4 regions of the Psychrobium sp. MM17-31 genome follow, and region 4 is predicted to be linked to each of the others. Evidence: predicted binding sites of a transcription regulator. Region 4 holds the regulator's gene; each other region holds the start of a gene.
The links. The regulator sigma-54, encoded in region 4, starts transcription at its own class of promoters, with help from an activator protein. The targets are predictions, from matches to a motif close to GTTGGCACGNNNNTNGNNT.

Region 1: MHM98_RS01960 (flagellar basal body rod protein FlgF) is a predicted target of sigma-54. The motif match lies at 2,652-2,670, and genes of this name have one in related genera.
Region 2: MHM98_RS01745 (flagellar hook-length control protein FliK) is a predicted target of sigma-54. The motif match lies at 3,135-3,153, and genes of this name have one in related genera.
Region 3: MHM98_RS02625 (superinfection exclusion B family protein) is a predicted target of sigma-54. The motif match lies at 1,642-1,660, and genes of this name have one in related genera.

The regions. Positions count from the first base shown of each region.
Region 1 is NZ_JAKRGA010000001.1:444,471-449,171, reverse strand. Features, by position in the region: gene flgB (flagellar basal body rod protein FlgB) at 1-115, shown strand, start outside; gene flgC (flagellar basal body rod protein FlgC) at 112-531, shown strand; gene MHM98_RS01970 (flagellar hook assembly protein FlgD) at 542-1,234, shown strand; gene flgE (flagellar hook protein FlgE) at 1,255-2,565, shown strand; gene MHM98_RS01960 (flagellar basal body rod protein FlgF) at 2,728-3,471, shown strand; gene flgG (flagellar basal-body rod protein FlgG) at 3,487-4,275, shown strand; gene flgH (flagellar basal body L-ring protein FlgH) at 4,302-4,701, shown strand, end outside.
Region 2 is NZ_JAKRGA010000001.1:400,084-404,784, reverse strand. Features, by position in the region: gene fliG (flagellar motor switch protein FliG) at 1-354, shown strand, start outside; gene MHM98_RS01760 (flagellar assembly protein FliH) at 381-1,328, shown strand; gene fliI (flagellar protein export ATPase FliI) at 1,321-2,664, shown strand; gene fliJ (flagellar export protein FliJ) at 2,664-3,110, shown strand; gene MHM98_RS01745 (flagellar hook-length control protein FliK) at 3,280-4,701, shown strand, end outside.
Region 3 is NZ_JAKRGA010000001.1:591,313-596,013, reverse strand. Features, by position in the region: gene MHM98_RS02630 (ATP-binding protein) at 1-889, shown strand, start outside; gene MHM98_RS02625 (superinfection exclusion B family protein) at 971-1,576, opposite strand; gene MHM98_RS02620 (hypothetical protein) at 1,985-2,626, shown strand; gene MHM98_RS02615 (malate synthase G) at 2,896-4,701, shown strand, end outside.
Region 4 is NZ_JAKRGA010000002.1:850,600-855,300, reverse strand. Features, by position in the region: gene MHM98_RS08395 (DUF6482 family protein) at 1-172, opposite strand, end outside; gene MHM98_RS08390 (MFS transporter) at 352-1,611, opposite strand; gene hpf (ribosome hibernation promoting factor) at 1,730-2,017, opposite strand; gene MHM98_RS08380 (RNA polymerase factor sigma-54) at 2,042-3,535, opposite strand; gene lptB (LPS export ABC transporter ATP-binding protein) at 3,579-4,304, opposite strand; gene lptA (lipopolysaccharide transport periplasmic protein LptA) at 4,305-4,701, opposite strand, start outside.

The DNA.
Region 1 (4,701 bases), on a different contig from region 4:
ACAAGTGGAACGAAACTTGTATATGCAAAATGCATTAGAGTATCAATCGAGCTTGCAATTCTTAGGCGGCAAGTTCAAAAGCTTAAGATTAGCTATTAAAGGAACAGGATCATGAGTTTATATAATATCTTTGATGTCGCTGGTTCTGGCATGAGCGCACAGTCGTTGCGTTTAAATGTAACCGCATCAAATTTGGCCAATGCTAACAGTGTTAGCAGCAGTGCTGAGCAGACATACCGCGGTCGTCATCCAGTTTTTGCCGCCGAAATGCAAAAAGCTGCCGCAGGGCAACAGGAAGAATCGGTTAAGGTTAAAGTGCTGGGTATTGTAGAAGATAAAGATCCACTCAAGATGGAATACAACCCTAATCATCCAATGGCTGATCAAGACGGATACATCTATAAACCAAACGTTAATGTGATGGAAGAAATGGCCAATATGATTTCAGCTTCACGTTCATATCAAACCAATGTTCAAGTAGCAGATGCGGCAAAGCAAATGCTAATGAGAACATTACAACTTGGCAGATAGGAGAGACTAAATGACTACAGTAAACACAGGTAATGCTTATTTAGACTCTCTGCGAGTTAAAGAAGAGCCTTATAAAGTTGACGATGGCTCTAACCAAACGCTCAACCAAGAAGATTTCTTTAAGTTGTTAACACAGCAGTTATCACAGCAAGATCCGTCAAAGCCAGTTGATAATGATCAGATGCTGTCGCAAATGGCGTCTATTAGTACCGTAGAAGGTATTAATACCATGACTAAAGAGTTCGAGAACTTGAATACGGTAATGACGTCATCGCAGGCGTTACAAGCATCGACGCTAGTTGGTCAGAAAGTACTTATTCCTACAAATGTGTCAAATAAACCAGCCAATGAAGGAGTTGATGCAGTAATTAGTATGCCAGCATCTTCAAGTGGTGATGTCATCGTTAATGTTGAGAACGAAGCTGGCGAGTTAATTCGCACAATCAACATCGGTAAACAAAATCCGGGTAACAACGAATTTTCTTGGGATGGCAAAGACAATGATGGCAACCAAGTAAAAGAAGGTAATTATACCATTAAGGCCACTGGTACTGTAGATGGTGAAAAACAAGATTTAGCCGTATCAACTTATAGTCATGTATCAAGTGTAAATCTTGGCAATGGCAGCAACGGCGTTATTTTAAATTTAAGAGGGCTCGGCAATATTTCGCTATCTGAAGTATTAGCGGTTGCCGAAAGTTAATCTAAGAAGAGGATTCGAACATGTCTTTTAATATTGCACTCAGTGGTATCTCAGCAGCGAAGAAGGATCTCGATGTTACTGCAAATAACATTGCTAACGTAAACACTATTGGTTTTAAAGAATCTCGCGCAGAGTTTGCCGATGTATACGCCTCTTCTTTATTTACTAACTCAAGTACTAAAGCGGGTGACGGTGTAACTACGGCGCAAGTGGCGCAGCAGTTCCATCAAGGTAGTTTATCATTTACTAATAACGCGTTAGATTTAGCGATTACAGGTCCAGGCTTTTTTGTTACTTCTGATGGTTTAGATTCTAAAGATCTAACTTTTACTCGTGCTGGTGCCTTTAAGCTTAACAATGAAAACTTTATCGTTGATTCTAACGGCAATTATTTACAAACTTACCCTGTAAATAATGACGGTACATCGGCTGCCATTAATTTGACATCGACATCAGGTATGCAAATTCCTGAAACTGCAGGTGTGCCGGTTAAGACGGGTATGGTGAACATGGCGGCTAACTTACCGGCGAACGCGACAGGCAAAACGGTTGCAAACTTTGATATTTCAGATCCAGCGACTTACAACCACTCAACTTCCATTACTATTTACGATTCCTTGGGTGAAGCACATGTTCAAACTAGTTATTTTGTAAAAGATGATACTGCGCCGAATCAATGGGCGATGTTCACGGCAGTTGACGGTAAAAAAGTTGATGCTGTAGCGCCGACCACTAACCTAACTGCTGCAACAGCGGGTACTAATCATGTTGGTGCGGTGGTTAACTTCACTAATAGCGGTGTTTATCAACAGCCTGCGAATCCTGATATTGTATTAGAGCCGCTAGGTACTCCAGGTGCAGGTGTTTATAGCTCTGGTGCTGATGGTACGCAAAACGTTAATGTGCGTCTTGAAGGGCCAACGCAGTTCTCTTCAGGTTTTGAGGTAACTTCTCTTGAGCAAGATGGTTTAACGGTTGGTCGATTAACTGGTGTTGAAATTGGCCCAGACGGACTGGTGAAAGCGACATACAGTAATGGTAGTTCACAACCTCTTGGCCGTGTTGCTATGGCGCGCTTTAGAAATGAGCAAGGCTTAACGCAAATCGGTAATACTTCTTGGAAAGCGAGTCAAGGTTCTGGCGAGCCATTAGCTGGTGAAGGTGATAGCGGCACATTTGGTACTATTAAGTCTGCCGCCCTAGAGCAAGCAAACGTTGACTTAACTACTGAATTAGTTGATTTGATTGCTGCACAGCGTAACTTCCAAGCCAACTCTCGTGCACTAGAGGTTAACCAAACCTTGTCACAAACTATCTTACAAATCAGATAATTAATCTGATTACCTAAGGCGCTTTTACCTGTGGTTTAAGCGCCTTCTTTCCTACAATTATCATTTCTTAAATTTTATTTCTTTATTTTGGCACACCCGTTGCATTCTCAAGAATAACAACGCTGATTTCAGCAAAACGCTATTTTTTTGACGAGGTGAATGATGGATAAATTACTTTATATATCCATGAGTGGCGCCAAAGAAAACTTAAACGCAACCGCATTGCGTGCCAATAATCTTGCTAATGCTAAAACAACTGGCTTTAAAGCAGATATTGAGCAGGCGCGTTCAATGCAAGCTTATGGTGAAGGTATGCCAACTCGCGTGTTCTCGCTCACTGAACGCCCTGCGCAAGACTTTTCTCATGGTGCCATGATAACGACGGCTCGCGATTTAGATGTCGCAGTGCAAGGCGATGGCTGGTTAGTGGTTGAGTCTAAAGATGGAACACCAGCCTTATCACGTGCTGGTTCATTACAAATTGACAATGCAGGCATGCTGCGCAATGGCGCTGGTCAATTGGTATTAGGTGACAATGGGCCAATCGCGCTGCCAATTCCCCTCGATAAATTAAAAATAGGTAACGACGGTGTTATTACCGTTCATCCACAAGGCGCGCCAGCTACGGTGACTGAAGAAGCCGGGCGTTTGCAATTGGTTAACCCCGATAAGCGCGACTTGGTTAAAGGTGAAGATGGCCTGTTCCGCCGTAAAGATGGCGGTCCTTTTGAAAATGACGCTAATGTGACAATCGCCAGCGGAATGCTTGAAGGCAGTAACGTTAACGCGGTTAGCGAAATGGTTGATTTGATCAGCCTTCAACGACAATTTGACATGCAAGTGAAGATGATGAAAACGGCTGAAGAAGTCGATACATCACAAGATCGTTTGCTACGTCTATCTTAATTTAGGAGAATTCACATGCATGCTGCATTATGGATAAGTAAATCAGGGCTAGACGCACAGCAAACTGATATCGCTACAATTTCAAATAACTTGGCTAACGCCAGTACCGTCGGTTACAAAAAATCTCGAGCAGTATTTGAAGATCTGTTGTATCAAAACATCAACCAACCGGGTGGTCGTTCATCGCAAAATACCGAATTACCAGCAGGTTTAATGTTAGGTGCAGGTACCAAAGTTGTTGCCACTCAAAAAGAGTTTACTCAAGGCAACATGCTAACCACTGAAAATTCATTGGATATGATGGTGGAAGGCGATGGTTTTTTTGAAATTCTTATGCCCGACGGTAACATTGCTTATACCCGTAACGGTCAGTTCATGCTTGATGAACAGGGACAAATTGTTACGCCTGGTAGTGGTTACTTACTACAGCCAACAATCACTATTCCTCAAGATGCGCAAAGTATTACCATTTCTTCTGAAGGCGAAGTCTCTGTTCGTCAAATCGGTCAGGCGGAAAACACTGTCATTGGTCAGCTAACAATTTCTAACTTTATTAATCCACAAGGCCTAGAGCCAATGGGACAGAACCTGTACACCGAAACGGGCGTAAGTGGTACGCCAATTCAAGGTAATCCTGGGTTAAATGGTTTGGGCTCTATTCGTCAAGGGGCGCTTGAAACTTCAAACGTTAATGTGACGGAAGAGTTGGTTAACTTGATTGAATCACAACGTGTTTATGAAATGAACTCGAAAGTCATTTCAGCAGTAGATCAAATGATGAGCTTCGTGACACAGCAACTTTAATCGTTAGCTGTAGGAGAGTGAATACCATGAAAAAAGCATTAACTATCGCATCTGTCATTTTATTGTCGGGTTGTATGTCGACTCAAGATAAGCCGATCGCTGATGATCCTTATTACGCGCCAATTTATCCTGAGCAACCACCAGTCAATATCGTAAAAACGGGCTCATTATTTGACGCTAATCGATTGGAAAGTTTATACGCCGATGTTAAAGCGCGTCGCGTTGGTGACATTATCGAAGTGGTGTTAAGTGAAAACACTTCTGCTAAGAAAAAAGCCAACAGTAATACTAAGAAAGAAAATAGCGCGACTTTGACACCTGTTACTGGGCTCAACGGCGCAAACGTTACTATTGGTGGCAATTCATTGGCGTTTGGTCTTGATCAAGACTCTGAATTTAAAGGGACAGGCACGAGCGATCAGTCAA
Region 2 (4,701 bases), on a different contig from region 4:
GATTCTATTCGCGATACCGACGAGGAAATGGCGCAGAAACTTCAAGATCTCATGTTTGTATTTGAGAATCTTATTGATGTTGATGACCGTGGTATCCAAGCGATTTTACGTGACGTACAAACTGAAGATCTCATGAAAGCGCTTAAAGGTGCTGACGAAGCCCTCAAAGAGAAATTCCTTAACAACATGTCGAAACGTGCCGCAGACATGCTGGTGGACGACCTTGAAGCCATGGGACCAATTCGCGTGAGTGAAGTTGAAGTGGCGCAAAAAGAAATTTTGGCAGTTGCAACACGTCTTGCTGATTCTGGTGAAATCATGCTTGGCGGCGGCGGCGGTGACGAATTCTTATAATTCGTCATAGATAGCGAGGAAATAGCATGCCAAGTGAAGTGTACAAACCAACGGACGAAGAATTAGAACTGCTTAAGCGCTGGTATGCGCCTAATGTAACCAAAGAAATTCCCAAAGAGCGCACTAATGCGCTGCGAATGAATGTTGCCGATCTCAACAAACCTCAACCAGCAGAAGTTGAAGTGGAAGAAGAGGCTAATGACGGTACCCTCTCAGCTCAAGCGTTGGAGGAAATCACCCAACAAGCGCAAGAACAAGGTTACCAAGAAGGCCTTGCTAAAGGTAAAGAGGAAGGACTGCTTCAAGGCCATCAAGAGGGCTATGAACAAGGACTCGCACAAGGTGTTGAAGAGGGCATTGCCCAAGGTCTTGAACAAGCTCAGCCACAAATTGAGCAACGTGTTGCCTTGATTGATGCGATGATTAATAAATTACAGCAACCACTATCAAATCAAGATAAAGCTGTGGAATCTTCGTTACTAGAGCTTGCATTAACCCTAGCTAAGAAAATTGTCCACGTTGAAGTCACTCAGAGTCAAGCACCAATTGTTCAAGCGGTGAGTGAAGGGGTAAAGGTTATTGGTGGGGATAGCCCAGTTAACTTAACCGTCAATCCTTCTGATTTAGAGGTTATCGATAATCTATTTGGTCAGCAACAAGCTAATACTCGACTGACAATTAATTCAGATCCTGGCCTGGCTATCGGCGATTGTTTTTTAGAAACCAGTCATAGCTCAGTAAGCATGAATCTGGAAGATCGTATTAATCAAGTATTTGATGATTTCTATGCTAAACCAGCGCCGGGTTATGAAGCTGTCGAATCTTCTCATGAAAGCACTGCGTCAACTGAAGCTGATGTCACTCTCCAAGAAGACGTGACTGCCGAGCAAAACAACCAAGATTCATTAGCAGCAACCGACGATTCATTACAGAATGACGGTGATTCAACGCTAATTGACGACGAACATGACTGATCCCATTCCACAAGTCGACTGGGTTAAGCAACTCAGTAAACATCAAGAAAACGTTAATCAATTTCAACCTGTAATGGCGGGTAAGCTTAAGCGCGTTGTTGGCCTAACGATGGAAGCCATTGGTTGTCGAGCGCCTGTCGGTAGTCAGTGTAGCGTTGAAACGCTCACTGGAAAAATCAATGCTGAAGTGGTGGGTTTTAGTGATGAAGTTCTCTACTTAATGCCAAGTGAAGAAATCCATGGCGTGCTTCCTGGCGCAACCGTTCAGCCATTATCGACTCAGCAAGGCTTACCTGTAGGGCTTGAACTACTTGGCCGTGTTATCGACGGTATCGGCAATCCTCTTGATGGTCTTGGCCCAATAAAAACCGCCAGTAATGTCTCAGGTAAGGCAACACCTATTAATCCACTCGCTCGTCGGCCAATTACTCATGCACTTGACGTTGGTATTCGCGCGATTAATACGCTTATTACCGTGGGTAAAGGCCAGCGTATGGGACTTTTCGCCGGCTCTGGTGTTGGTAAGAGTGTGCTACTTGGTATGATGACACGCGGTACTAGTGCTGATGTTATCGTCGTTGGTCTAGTTGGTGAGCGTGGTCGCGAGGTTAAAGAATTTATTGAAGAAATCCTCGGTGAAGAAGGACGTAAGCGCTCAGTGGTGGTTGCTGCGCCTGCTGATACTTCACCTTTAATGCGTCTAAAAGCCTGTGAAACTTCGGTAACTATTGCAGAGTACTTTCGCGATCAGGGCATGGAAGTGTTATTGCTGATGGATTCACTCACCCGTTTTGCTCAGGCCCAACGTGAGATTGCATTAGCTATTGGTGAGCCGCCAGCCACAAAAGGCTATCCGCCCTCAGTATTTGCTAAATTACCGCAGTTGGTAGAGCGCGCTGGTAATGGTGGCGAAGGGCAAGGATCTATCACTGCTTTTTATACCGTATTAACGGAAGGGGATGATTTACAAGATCCTATCGCGGATTCATCGCGAGCGATTCTAGATGGTCACATTGTACTTTCTCGTCGCCTTGCAGAAGCTGGTCACTATCCGGCGATTGATGTAGAAGCGTCAATCTCTCGTGTCATGCCGATGGTGGTAAGTGATGAGCACATGCAATACGCAAGACTCGTCAAACAAAATTATTCACTTTATCAACAGAACAAAGATCTCATTGCCATTGGTGCTTATGTCGCAGGTGCTGATCCCAAAGTTGATAAAGCAATTCAGTTTTATCCAGTGATTGAAGCGTTCTGTCAGCAAATGATGAAAGAGTCCCATCCTTATGACGAGTCGTTAGTCGCGCTGACTCAACTTGGACAAGCACTGCAATAATGGCTAACGTAAAACAGCTCACCATTGTTTTAGAAATGGCACAGCAAAAAGAGCAAGATGCGCTCAAGGTGTTTAGTCAAGCGCAGCAACAGCTCAATCAGCTTAAAGAGCAGATGGAATCATTGGCCCAATATAAGCAAGACTATTTAGCGCAAATGAAACCGGAAAATATCCAACAAGTAAGCGCCGATAAACTTATTCGTTTGCAAGGTTTTCTAGCGCAAATCGATCAATCTATTTTTCAGCAGCGCGATGTTATTGCAAAGGCTTCACTTGCCGTAGATGCGCGCCGCGAAACTTGGGCTAAAGCCAAACAATACGCCGACTCTATTGAATTTCTCATCGATAAACAGCACAAAGAAGCGCAGTTTAAAGAAGACAAGCAGCAGCAAAAAATGGCGGATGAATTCGCCATGATGTCTCATCACCGCAAACAGCACCGCTAAATTCCTTCTTTATTAATTTCACATCTTGGTATGACGTTTGCTTTGATATAGCCAGCGCCGTACATCCAATATTTGACACATTGCTAGGTGTTAAACAGCAGTAAATTTAAGTAACTGATAAGTATTGGTTTTAATTGTATTTTATGATGGGTTTAAACAAGGAATCACGATGTTGGAATCATTCAATTTAATGAACTTAGGCTCAAGTGTCGATAATTCGGCAACTTTTGCCGCTTCGTCTTCCAGTGCTGCATTAAATGGCACTAATGCTGAGCAATCGGCATTATTTCACCAGGCAACCACATTGAGCTTCAATGAGCTCCTTGCTAATTCAATTAATGAATCGCAGCAACAACAATCAACATCATCTGACAATGAAGCCTCAGAGCTTGCCATGCAAATCGTTAAGTTACTTTTGGAACAAAAGGCACATTCTGATAAAGCGCTATCTGAAAAAGGGCAAAGTGATGCAACTGATAGTGAAAGTCAAATAGCAGGCGCAGATACAGCGTTGTTAGACGAGCAAACTGACACAGAAAATGGTGATGCATCTTTCGAGCTCTTGGCGACAATAGATAAGTTTATAAGTGAGTTGCCTGCTCAGCAGCGCAGTCAATTTGAATCCGTTGTTAGTGAAATAAAATCCTTGTTAGCTGACGAAATTAATATTGATACCCCCCAGCTCAGTGAGCTTGAACAATCGTTGTTTACTAAAGGTGATGAACAAGCATCAATACAAATGCTGTCAGAGCTGAAAGCTGTTATTGGCCAGCAATTAGAAGCGCTTAATGTTATCAAGCAAACTAATCAACAAAATAGCGATTTAACACAATTGATTGACTCGCTGCAGGCAGTCAACAAACAACTTGCTGATATAGAATTATCTAATGGTGACGATGCTGCCGATTTGTCACAACAAATGACGCAATTGATGAAGCAACTTGAACAATTTGCTGACAACAATCGTGAGTTAGCACAGGCTGTTAATCCGCTTCATGAAAAGATTGATGCAACGATCGCTAAATTCTCTGAGCAACAAATAGCTGATATTGATAGTGAGTCGATAGCTTCTCCGCAGGTTGCAATCGCGCAACTTTCTGACAAAGAAAAAGCTGCGATCGATAAGTTAGCTGCCATCATCAGCCAACTTAGTAGCGAAGAGCGTCGTTATTTTAATCAAATTATCTCGCAAGAAAATCAGCCGTTAAAGGCAAAAGAAGACTCAAATATAGTCGCAGATGTGCAAACGGCCAAGCAAATACTAGCACAAATCGAGCAAAGTAGAGCGAGTTTACAGCCTGTTTCCCAATCAGAGAGTTCTGATGAAAAGCAAGCGCAAGTAGAGCAAAATAGAGCGAGTCTGCAGCCTGCTAACCAATCAGGAATTGCCGAAGAAAAGCAGGCACAATCTAATGGTGAGCAAAAAACGGCTAATTCACCGATTACTAACGCCCCTATTGATCCTAAGTTAGCTAAAGCGAGCGCCGAAAATGAAAAAGGCGTTAACGTCAAGACAAGTGACGCAATTAATATCGAAGAGCCAGTTAAGTTAGAGGGCGAAGCAAACGCACCTAAGGGGGCTAGCAATAAA
Region 3 (4,701 bases), on a different contig from region 4:
AGAATTTAGCGAAGTTGATAAACCAACGCCCATAGTGCTTGATCGTAAATATCACGATGAGAACGACGAAATAGATCATCTTGTCGACAGCATTAATAATATGCAGCAACGCATTTATTTCGAACGTAGCAAGGCGGTTAGTGAGATCAAGCAAAAAGAAGACATTCAACTACAAATTGGTGAGCAAAAAGAGAAGCTACTTAAGCTAGAGCATAAAGTGTCTATTTCAGAGATAGTGCGTAGTTTGGCGAATGAATTAAATGTTCCTCTCATTAACATCAAGGCTTTTTGTAAGCTTACCTTGGAGCAAATGCAACAACCGTCAATTGAGCCTAAACGGCTAGAGCTAGCGGTAGATAAAATTATCGAAAATAGTTGTCATGCATTAGATATCGTTAATCGCACTAAAGAAATCATGCAGCGCAATGAGCCGCAAAAAGAGTTAATAAACGTGAACGCGTTAGTCGCGAAAGCTATGTTTTTGCTAGCTCAAGAGATAGAGAGTAATGGCATTGCTGTGCATCATCACGCACCAGACGAAGATGTGATGATTTGTGCAGATGAATTACAAATTGAGCAAGTAATGTTAAATGTCATGCGTAATTCAATTGAAGCACTGAGCTCTCATCAATCAGATAACCGCAGTATTGAAGTTTCAGCGACAGTATTTGGCGAACAAGTTGTTGTTCGTATTGAAGACAATGGCCCCGGCTTAAGCGATTTGATTATTGATAAAATATTCCAGCCGTTTTTTAGTACCAGAGACAAAGGACTCGGTGTTGGCTTATGTATCGCTAAAACACTAGTTAATAGCAATGATGGGGACATTATTGTCAATGAAGATTATAAAAAGGGCGGCTGCTTTATCATCACCTTCCCAGTGACTTGAGATGCATAAATAAAAAGGCTTGTGTAGAGAATACACAAGCCTTTTTTGATCATACTAATCTATCAATGAAAGGGGTGAGCGTTAAGCACTCTTTTTTAAGGTGGTTAGCGGCTCTAAGTAGCTTGGTCTGGCTTGCTTTAAGTAGCTAATGTCTTCGAAACTTGGCTTGCCCTGTGGCAGTTTTAGACGCGTTTTAGTTAAGAATGGACGCGCGATATGTGAGATCATTAATTCGATTTCTTTAACACCTTGGCCATTGGTTTTGGTTGAACTATAGAAATCGACAGGGATCAGAATGCCTGAGCTACGTAAGCTCTTCACATCAGCTTCTTGATGCGGCAACCACAGTGAGGTTTGACGACGTAAGTAGAATTCGCGCAAAATTGCTCGTTCGCCACTGCTTAGTGTTTGCATGCGTGATTGAATGTCTTCTGCCAATTGCTGCTGACGTTTCTTTTGTTTTAGGTTGTTAATAATGTGCTTACTTAAATCTAAAACGAGATAGGCGCTACTAACAATAAATGCGATACCAACGAAGTGTGCATACTCTGTCAAAAACTTGTCTACTTGAGTGAGTGACGCTAGTTTTGACGGCATAAATAGTAATACCGCGCAGGCTAAAGCAACCCACAGCATGCACTGAAACAGGTAGTGTGCATGAGATTGCTGCGATTCATCTTTCCACATAAAAACTCCTTACTGACAATATGATTGCCAAAAAACTGATAGTTAGTTGGCTACATCGAATCAAAAAGCAATTAGCGTACCTAAATTTAAAAATGGCAATAAAATCAGTTTAAGTGATTGTTTTTTAGTCTTAGTTATATCTGAAAAGAAATTTCGTTTGAATTTATGCGCTCACTGAATGGGTGAAACATTGCCGCTTTATATAATTTCAATTGAGTGTGAACTTCACCGTTAATTAGTGTGATTGACAAATAAAGTGTTAAAAACAATATCAGGTAGTTGTGGGTTTTGTATTTAAGCTTTTGAAAATATTGATAAATGTATTTTTGGCACCAAATTGGCAGTTAGTCAGTCACAAAACACATTATCGTTTGTTTAAACCCAATTAGCACAAGCAAGGAATACAACATGAAATTACTTAATCGCCGTTTAGCACTTGTTAGTACAGTGACAGGTATCGCACTAGTAGCTGCATCAGGTGCGGCTTATGCAGCAGAAGACAAAGTTCTGACTAAGAAAATTGCCGTTGATGATATTAAAGAATTCGTGATTGATGCGCATGTGGGCACGGTTAAGTTATCGCCGTCAAATGATAATCAAATTCATATTTACGTTAAGGTCACTGAAAAAGACGGTTGGAGCATGTTTAAGGCCAGTCCTGAAGATGCAGAGTTAAAGATTAACAATAGTGGAAATCGTATAGTAATTTCTCTCAACGAAGATGACTTTGGCGAAGAATGGCGTATTGAAGTGCCGCAAATGGAAACAATCGACGCAGATTTAGGCGTGGGCGAAATGACCATCAAGGGATTACAAGCGAATATGTCAGTAGATGTAGGCGTTGGTGAAGTTAGTGTTTACAGCATGGCTGACTCATATAATAGTGTAAAAGCAGAATCAGGTGTTGGCGCTGCCAATGTTTACAGCAATAGCGGTCAAAAAGATCAAAATCGTGCCATGGTTAGCGAAAGCGTTAGTTGGAGCGGTCAAGGAGACTACGCGATTAAAGTAGAAGTTGGTGTTGGGGATGCATCAATTAAACTGAAATAGAAATTACCACTGCATTTATCTCTCATTGACCAGCCATCTGTGCTGGTCTTTTTTTATTCATTTGATTAATTTCTTGTTCACCTTTCATTCACGCCTTGAATACTTGTCATTATGGCGTTAAATAATGAAAAATCATTTCCATTTTAAAACAATTGTATAGGGGTTTTGTTGTCACTTGTGTCAATTTTGTTGCTGCGCTAAGATAGATCGCATCTGAACTATTGAGGTGTTATATTTTTTAGCACTTTATCGTTATTCATGAGGCTATTATGACGCAACGCTTTTCTGTTGGGGGATTACAAGTATCCCAACTTCTTTACGATTTTATTAATCAACAAGCGCTTCCTAAAACCAATATTAAACAAGCAGAGTTTTGGCAAGGGTTTGAATCTATCGTCAATGAATTTGCACCCCGCAACAAGGCGTTGTTAGAAAAACGTGAATCGATTCAACAGCAAATTGATGAATGGCACGCCAATAATGATTATGACTTTGCTAACTACAAAGCGTTTTTGCAGGATATAGATTATCTGTTGCCACCGTGTGAAGACTTTAGTGTTTCTACCGCAAATGTCGATGAAGAAATGGCGACTATGGCTGGCCCACAGTTGGTAGTGCCTGTAATGAATTCTCGCTTTGCCCTTAATGCTGCAAATGCGCGCTGGGGCTCTCTCTATGACGCGCTGTATGGTACCGATGCTATCAGTTCTGACAATGGCGCAGAAGCTGGAACAAGCTACAATAAGGTACGTGGAGATTTGGTGATTGCTAAAGGACGTGAGTTCTTAGACAGTGCTTGTGAGTTAGCCGATGCAAGTCACAGTGATGTGAGTCGTTATCAAATTATCGATGGCGCTTTAGTTGCAACCTTGCAAAGCGGCGAGCAAACAAGACTTGCCAATCCATCCAAACTGATTGGTTTTAATGGTGACGCTCAATCGCCAAGTGCGGTGTTGCTGAAAAACAACGGCATGCATATTGAGGTTGTTATCGATGCGACTAGCCAAATTGGCGCAAGTGATGCTGCGGGCGTAAGTGACATTATTTTAGAGTCGGCATTGACGACAATTATGGATTGTGAAGATTCAGTGGCTGCCGTTGATGCTGAAGATAAAGTTGTTGTTTATAAAAACTGGCTTGGTTTGATGCAAGGGGACTTAAGCGAGGAAATAACTAAAGGTGGTAAAACCTTTACTCGCTCACTCAATGCCGACCGCCAATATTTAGATACCAAGGGTCAGCCATTTTCGCTTAAAGGTCGCAGTTTGATGTTTGTGCGTAATGTTGGCCACTTAATGACTAATCCAGCGGTGTTGGATAGTGACAATAACGAAGTACCTGAAGGTATTTTAGATGGGATTATCACGTCACTAATTTCATTGCACGATTTGCAAGGCAACAGTGAATTTAGTAACTCTAAGACTGGCTCAATCTATATCGTGAAGCCGAAAATGCACGGCCCAGAAGAAGTTACATTTGCCAATGATTTATTTAACGCCATTGAAGATATGCTTGGTTTGGCTCGCCATACTGTAAAAATGGGCATTATGGATGAAGAGCGCCGCACAACGGTAAATCTAAAGCAGTGTATTTATGCCGCGAAAGAACGTGTTGTATTTATTAATACCGGATTTTTAGATCGCACTGGTGATGAAATTCATACCTCAATGGAAGCCGGGCCTATGATCCGCAAAGGCGATATGAAGTCAGCAGCGTGGATTGGTGCTTATGAGAATTGGAATGTCGATATCGGCTTAGCTTGCGGACTAAGTGGTCGCGCTCAGATTGGTAAAGGTATGTGGGCAATTCCAGATCAAATGGATAATATGCTCAAAACGAAGATCGCCCATCCGCAATCTGGTGCTAATACTGCGTGGGTACCGTCACCAACAGCAGCAACGCTGCATGCGCTTCACTATCATCAAGTTGACGTATTTGCGCGCCAAGCTGAAATTAAACAGCGCGCGATAGCCAATATTGACGATATTCTAACTATTCCAGCTGCGCAAAATCCAAATTGGAGCGCCGCTGAAATTGAAGAAGAGCTTGAGAATAATGCACAAGGACTATTGGGC
Region 4 (4,701 bases):
TTGCCGATTGAACGTCATGCTGACGCAATAGTTGTTTCGCATCGCTAAGTGATTGGCAAATAGCTACTTCGCTAAGACTAGGCAGGGCTGAGAAGTTTCCTTGATTGTCGGTGGAGCCAACTAAATAGTGCGTACCGTCAGCAATGCCTATGATGGTAGGTTCGTGAGTCATAACGCTCTCCTTATTTAAGGTGGTTAAGTCATGAATACGAATGCTGTTTAATGAAAGATCATATTATTCTTACAACTGAAATTTGTTGTTGCTTCTATAAAGGAGCAACACCAAATTTCAGATAGCGCAGTGATTCTTGCGCTAAGAGGAACAAAGATAAAGTCATTAAAAATGATGTTCTATTGAGAATTTCCGTTACAGGTCGTCTTACTTAAAAACAGTGAGCTTACTAAACCTATTACAGATATCGCTGCCATCACTATAAACAATTGGTTGAATCCTGCTGTGCCTGGGGATGCATCTAGAATGCGTCCAGCGATAGGTGCGAAGAAAATATCTGGCGTGTAGCCCACCACTGAGATGATCCCCACTGCTGTGCCTGTGATGGCGCCGCTGATTTTAGATTCTGCTAAAAGTGCGAAGTAGACGGCGCGAACGGCAAATACTAAAACGAAGGTAATGAAGATATTAGCTTGCAGTAACCAAGACTCGCCTAATGGAATGAAACTTAAGTAAGCGGCGATTGCCAGTGCAAATATAATGCTGATGAGTTTACTTGGCTGTAATCGGTCGGCTAACAAACCTGCGCCAATGGCGACTAGAGGTCTTACAAAAGAGGCGTTAGATACTAGTTGCGCCGAAGCTACATCATCCATATTCAGCACCTGAGTCGCATAAAGGCCAAAGTAATCGATGCTCTTATAAGCGCAGTAGGCACTGAGTACGATCAGTGCTTGGCTAATGATACTTGGCTGTTTGATGACATCGAGAATAGTTTTTTTAATACTTCTATGCTCTGAGCTAGTAGCTGGGGTAAAGGGTATCATGATATATACCAGCGCCGCCGCTGCCAGTGTCAAGGTTGTATAGAAGGCGATAACGTATACTAAGGCCGCTTGTTTGTCCGCTAACGAGACTAATCCCGCTTCGCTAGGTAGATTGTAATTAAGGATGAGTACACTTACCGTAGCCATGGCTGCTGCCACTAAACCGCGCCCACCATCGAGAATCCCAAAGGCGATGCCTTGTGTGTTTTCGCCGCCCCACAAGCGAGTGATCTTTATCATAGCTGCCCAAAACAGCAGTATTGTGGTTACGCCCCAATAGCCGAATAGTATTGTTAATCCTAGTACTGATGGTATTTGCATTAGATAGAAGCCACCTAATGCAGTGGCTACTAGTGAAATAGTCATTAAGTTTTTAGCGGAAAAACGGTCGGCGATTGCGCCGCCGGGGAAATAAGCAATCATTGCCATAATGCCGTATAAACCGAAGATGTCGCCTAACTGGGTGTTAGAGAGCTCGAATACTTCTAACAGCGTTGGTCTGAAGAATCGCGCAATATGAAAAGGTAAGCTGAAAATGATTTCGCCTGCGAAGACGATAGCAAAGATGATGATAAAACGGTGAACCGGGGATATGTATTGCTGAGTATTCATGAATATTTACACATTTTTATCATTGTGAGCCCATCATAGTGCTGAAAGCGGCAAAGCAAGACGAAGGTTTGGACATTAAAAAGGCCCATAAAATGGGCCTTTAGAATCGAATTGTAAATTAGTGACGTTGTAGTTTTTCTTTGTGTTTGATCACTTGTCGGTCTAATTTGCTCACCATGGAATCGATGGCGGCGTACATATCTTCGTGAGATGACTGAGCGAAGACTTCACCGCCGTTGAGATGAAGGGTTGCTTCGGCTATTTGTTGGAGCTTTTCTACATTCAAAACGACGTGCACGTTATTGATGTGCTCAAAGTGTCGCTCAAGCTTGCTAAATTTACTGTGTACGTATTCGTGAAGAGATTCGGTAATTTCTACGTGATGACCAGATAAATTAATTTGCATAAAGTGTATCCTCCGTAATAGAGCTTACAACAAGCTCTTTCTTTGATTGGACGGTGGGATAGATAGCGCGTCGCGGTATTTTGCAATAGTACGTCTAGCTACTTTGATCCCTTGTTCCGCTAACAAATCTACAATTTTGCTATCGCTCAATGGCTTTTTAGGATTTTCCGCTGCCACCAGTTTTTTGATGATAGCGCGAATGGCGGTGGATGAGCATTCGCCACCATTCTCCGTACTTACATGACTAGAGAAGAAGTATTTAAGTTCAAAAATACCGCGTGGAGTGTGCATGTATTTTTGAGTGGTGACACGAGAAATGGTTGATTCGTGCATTTCTACTGCTTCGGCCACGTCATTTAATACTAGCGGCTTCATGGCTTCTTCGCCATATTCAAAGAAGCCGCGTTGCTGCATAACGATACAGTTGGCTACTTTTAGCAGTGTTTCGTTGCGGCTTTCGATGCTTTTAATAAACCATTTTGCTTCTTGTAAATGACCGCGAATAAACTGGCTGTCACCACTGGTTTTGCTGGTTTTAGACAGCGCCGCATATTGCTCGTTGACGCGAATCTTCGGCATACAATCTGGATTGAGTTCGACTTTCCAGCGCCCTTTTACTTTTTTCACAGAAACATCTGGGATGACGTATTCTTCTTTTTCTTTAACAACCGTTGTGCCCGGATGCGGGTTCAAGGTTTGAATTAGCTTGATGGCGTTGCCAAGCTGTAATTCTTTGAGCTTGGTTTTGCGGGCTAAGGTGCGGTAATCTCGTAGTGCCAGCATTTCCATGTAGTTTTCGACCAGCATAATGGCTTCGTCGCGCCATTCGGTGTCATCTGGCATGTGCTTGAGCTGAATAGCCAAACATTCGCTTGGAGTGCGTGCTGCTACGCCGATAGGATCGAAGTGTTGAACGCGTTTTAAAACCGCTTCTACTTCGTCTAGTTCAATTTCAGGATCTGACATTGCTTGTAGAATGTCTTCACAATCTTGTGTGAGGTAACCTGTTTCTTCAATGGCATCGATAATGGCAAAAGCGATAGCGCGATCGGTATCTGAAAATGGCGTTAGGTTAGCTTGCCACATTAGATGGTCTTGTAGATTTTCAGTGGTTTCACCTTGATAGACAAAATCGCTATCTGGGCCAGGAGTTGAAGATGAAACTGGCGCCGCTGGACCTGAAGATATGTAATCGTCCCAAGTGGTGTCAGTTGGTAATTCATCTGACACGCTGTTTTGATCAAGGGCTTCTGAGGTATCTATTGAGCTGGCATCGGATGGCGCTTCAAAATCGTCGTTGTTGTTGAACTCCTCTGATTTTTGTTCGCTTGTTGATGCGTCGGCTTTGTCGTTTGATTCAAAGTTTTCTTCTACTTCAAGTAACGGATTTGAGTCGAGTGCTTCTTGTATCTCTTGTTGCAGGTCGAGCGTTGATAGTTGCAATAAGCGAATTGCTTGTTGCAACTGAGGGGTCATAGTGAGTGACTGACCTAATTTTAACTGTAATGACGCTTTCATCTATATCCGTTATTGTTTTTCTTACTGTGACAGCTGCCTACTACTATAATCTGAATTGCTCACCTAAATAAACATCTCTTACAGTTTGATTGGCTAATATTTCATCGGGCTTGCCTTGGGCAATCATTTCGCCATGAGAAACGATATAAGCAAACTCACACACATCAAGGGTTTCACGTACATTGTGGTCGGTAATTAATACGCCGAGACCACGGTTCTTTAATTGCTCGATTATTTGTTTTATGTCAATTACCGAGATGGGATCGACGCCTGCAAATGGCTCATCGAGTAAAATGAACTCGGGATCAGCGGCAAGGGCGCGGGCGATTTCGACGCGGCGACGCTCGCCACCAGAGAGTGCCATCCCTAAACTGTCACGAATGTGTTGAATGTGAAACTCATCGAGTAAGCTCTCTAGCTTTTCTAGGCGCTGTTTCTTGTTGAGATCTTTGCGGGTTTGCAAGATCGCCATAATATTGTCAAAGACAGTGAGCTTGCGAAAGATTGACGACTCTTGCGGCAGATAACCGATGCCTTGGCGCGCACGCAAATGCATTGGCATCAACGTCATATCGGTATCGCCAATAGTCACTTGGCCGTTGTCGCTTGGTACAAGTCCAACAACCATGTAAAAGGTCGTTGTTTTACCGGCGCCATTAGGACCGAGTAGGCCAACGATTTGGCCTTTGGATACTTCTAAACTGACGTCTTTTACAACCTGACGGCCAGAGTAATTTTTTGCTAGATGTGAAGCGCTGAGTTTGCTCATTTATTCTTTTTCGTCTTTTTTAGGCTGCTTGTCTTCTTTAGGCTGCGGCTCTTCTTTAGGCTGTAGCACCGTAGTCACTTGTTCGTCGTTTTTTGGGTTGCCGTCGGCATTGAGAATACGTTTTTCAATATCGTAGTTGATGGCGTCGCCACTCACTGTATTCTCGCCCCATTTTACTGAAACGCTTTTTGACATTTTGATAAGATTTTTGGCGCGTTCAAATCGGATGTCTTTGGCTTGGGCAGAGATCTTCGCGCCATCATCCATCGTTTGCGAGAAGCTCGCTGGCTTGCCACTAAACACCATGACTTCTTCGCCGCGGCGGCCGTGATTGTACACTTCAAGGTAGTCGGCGCTGATATTGATTGAGCCTTGTGTAATACGTACATTGCCTTTG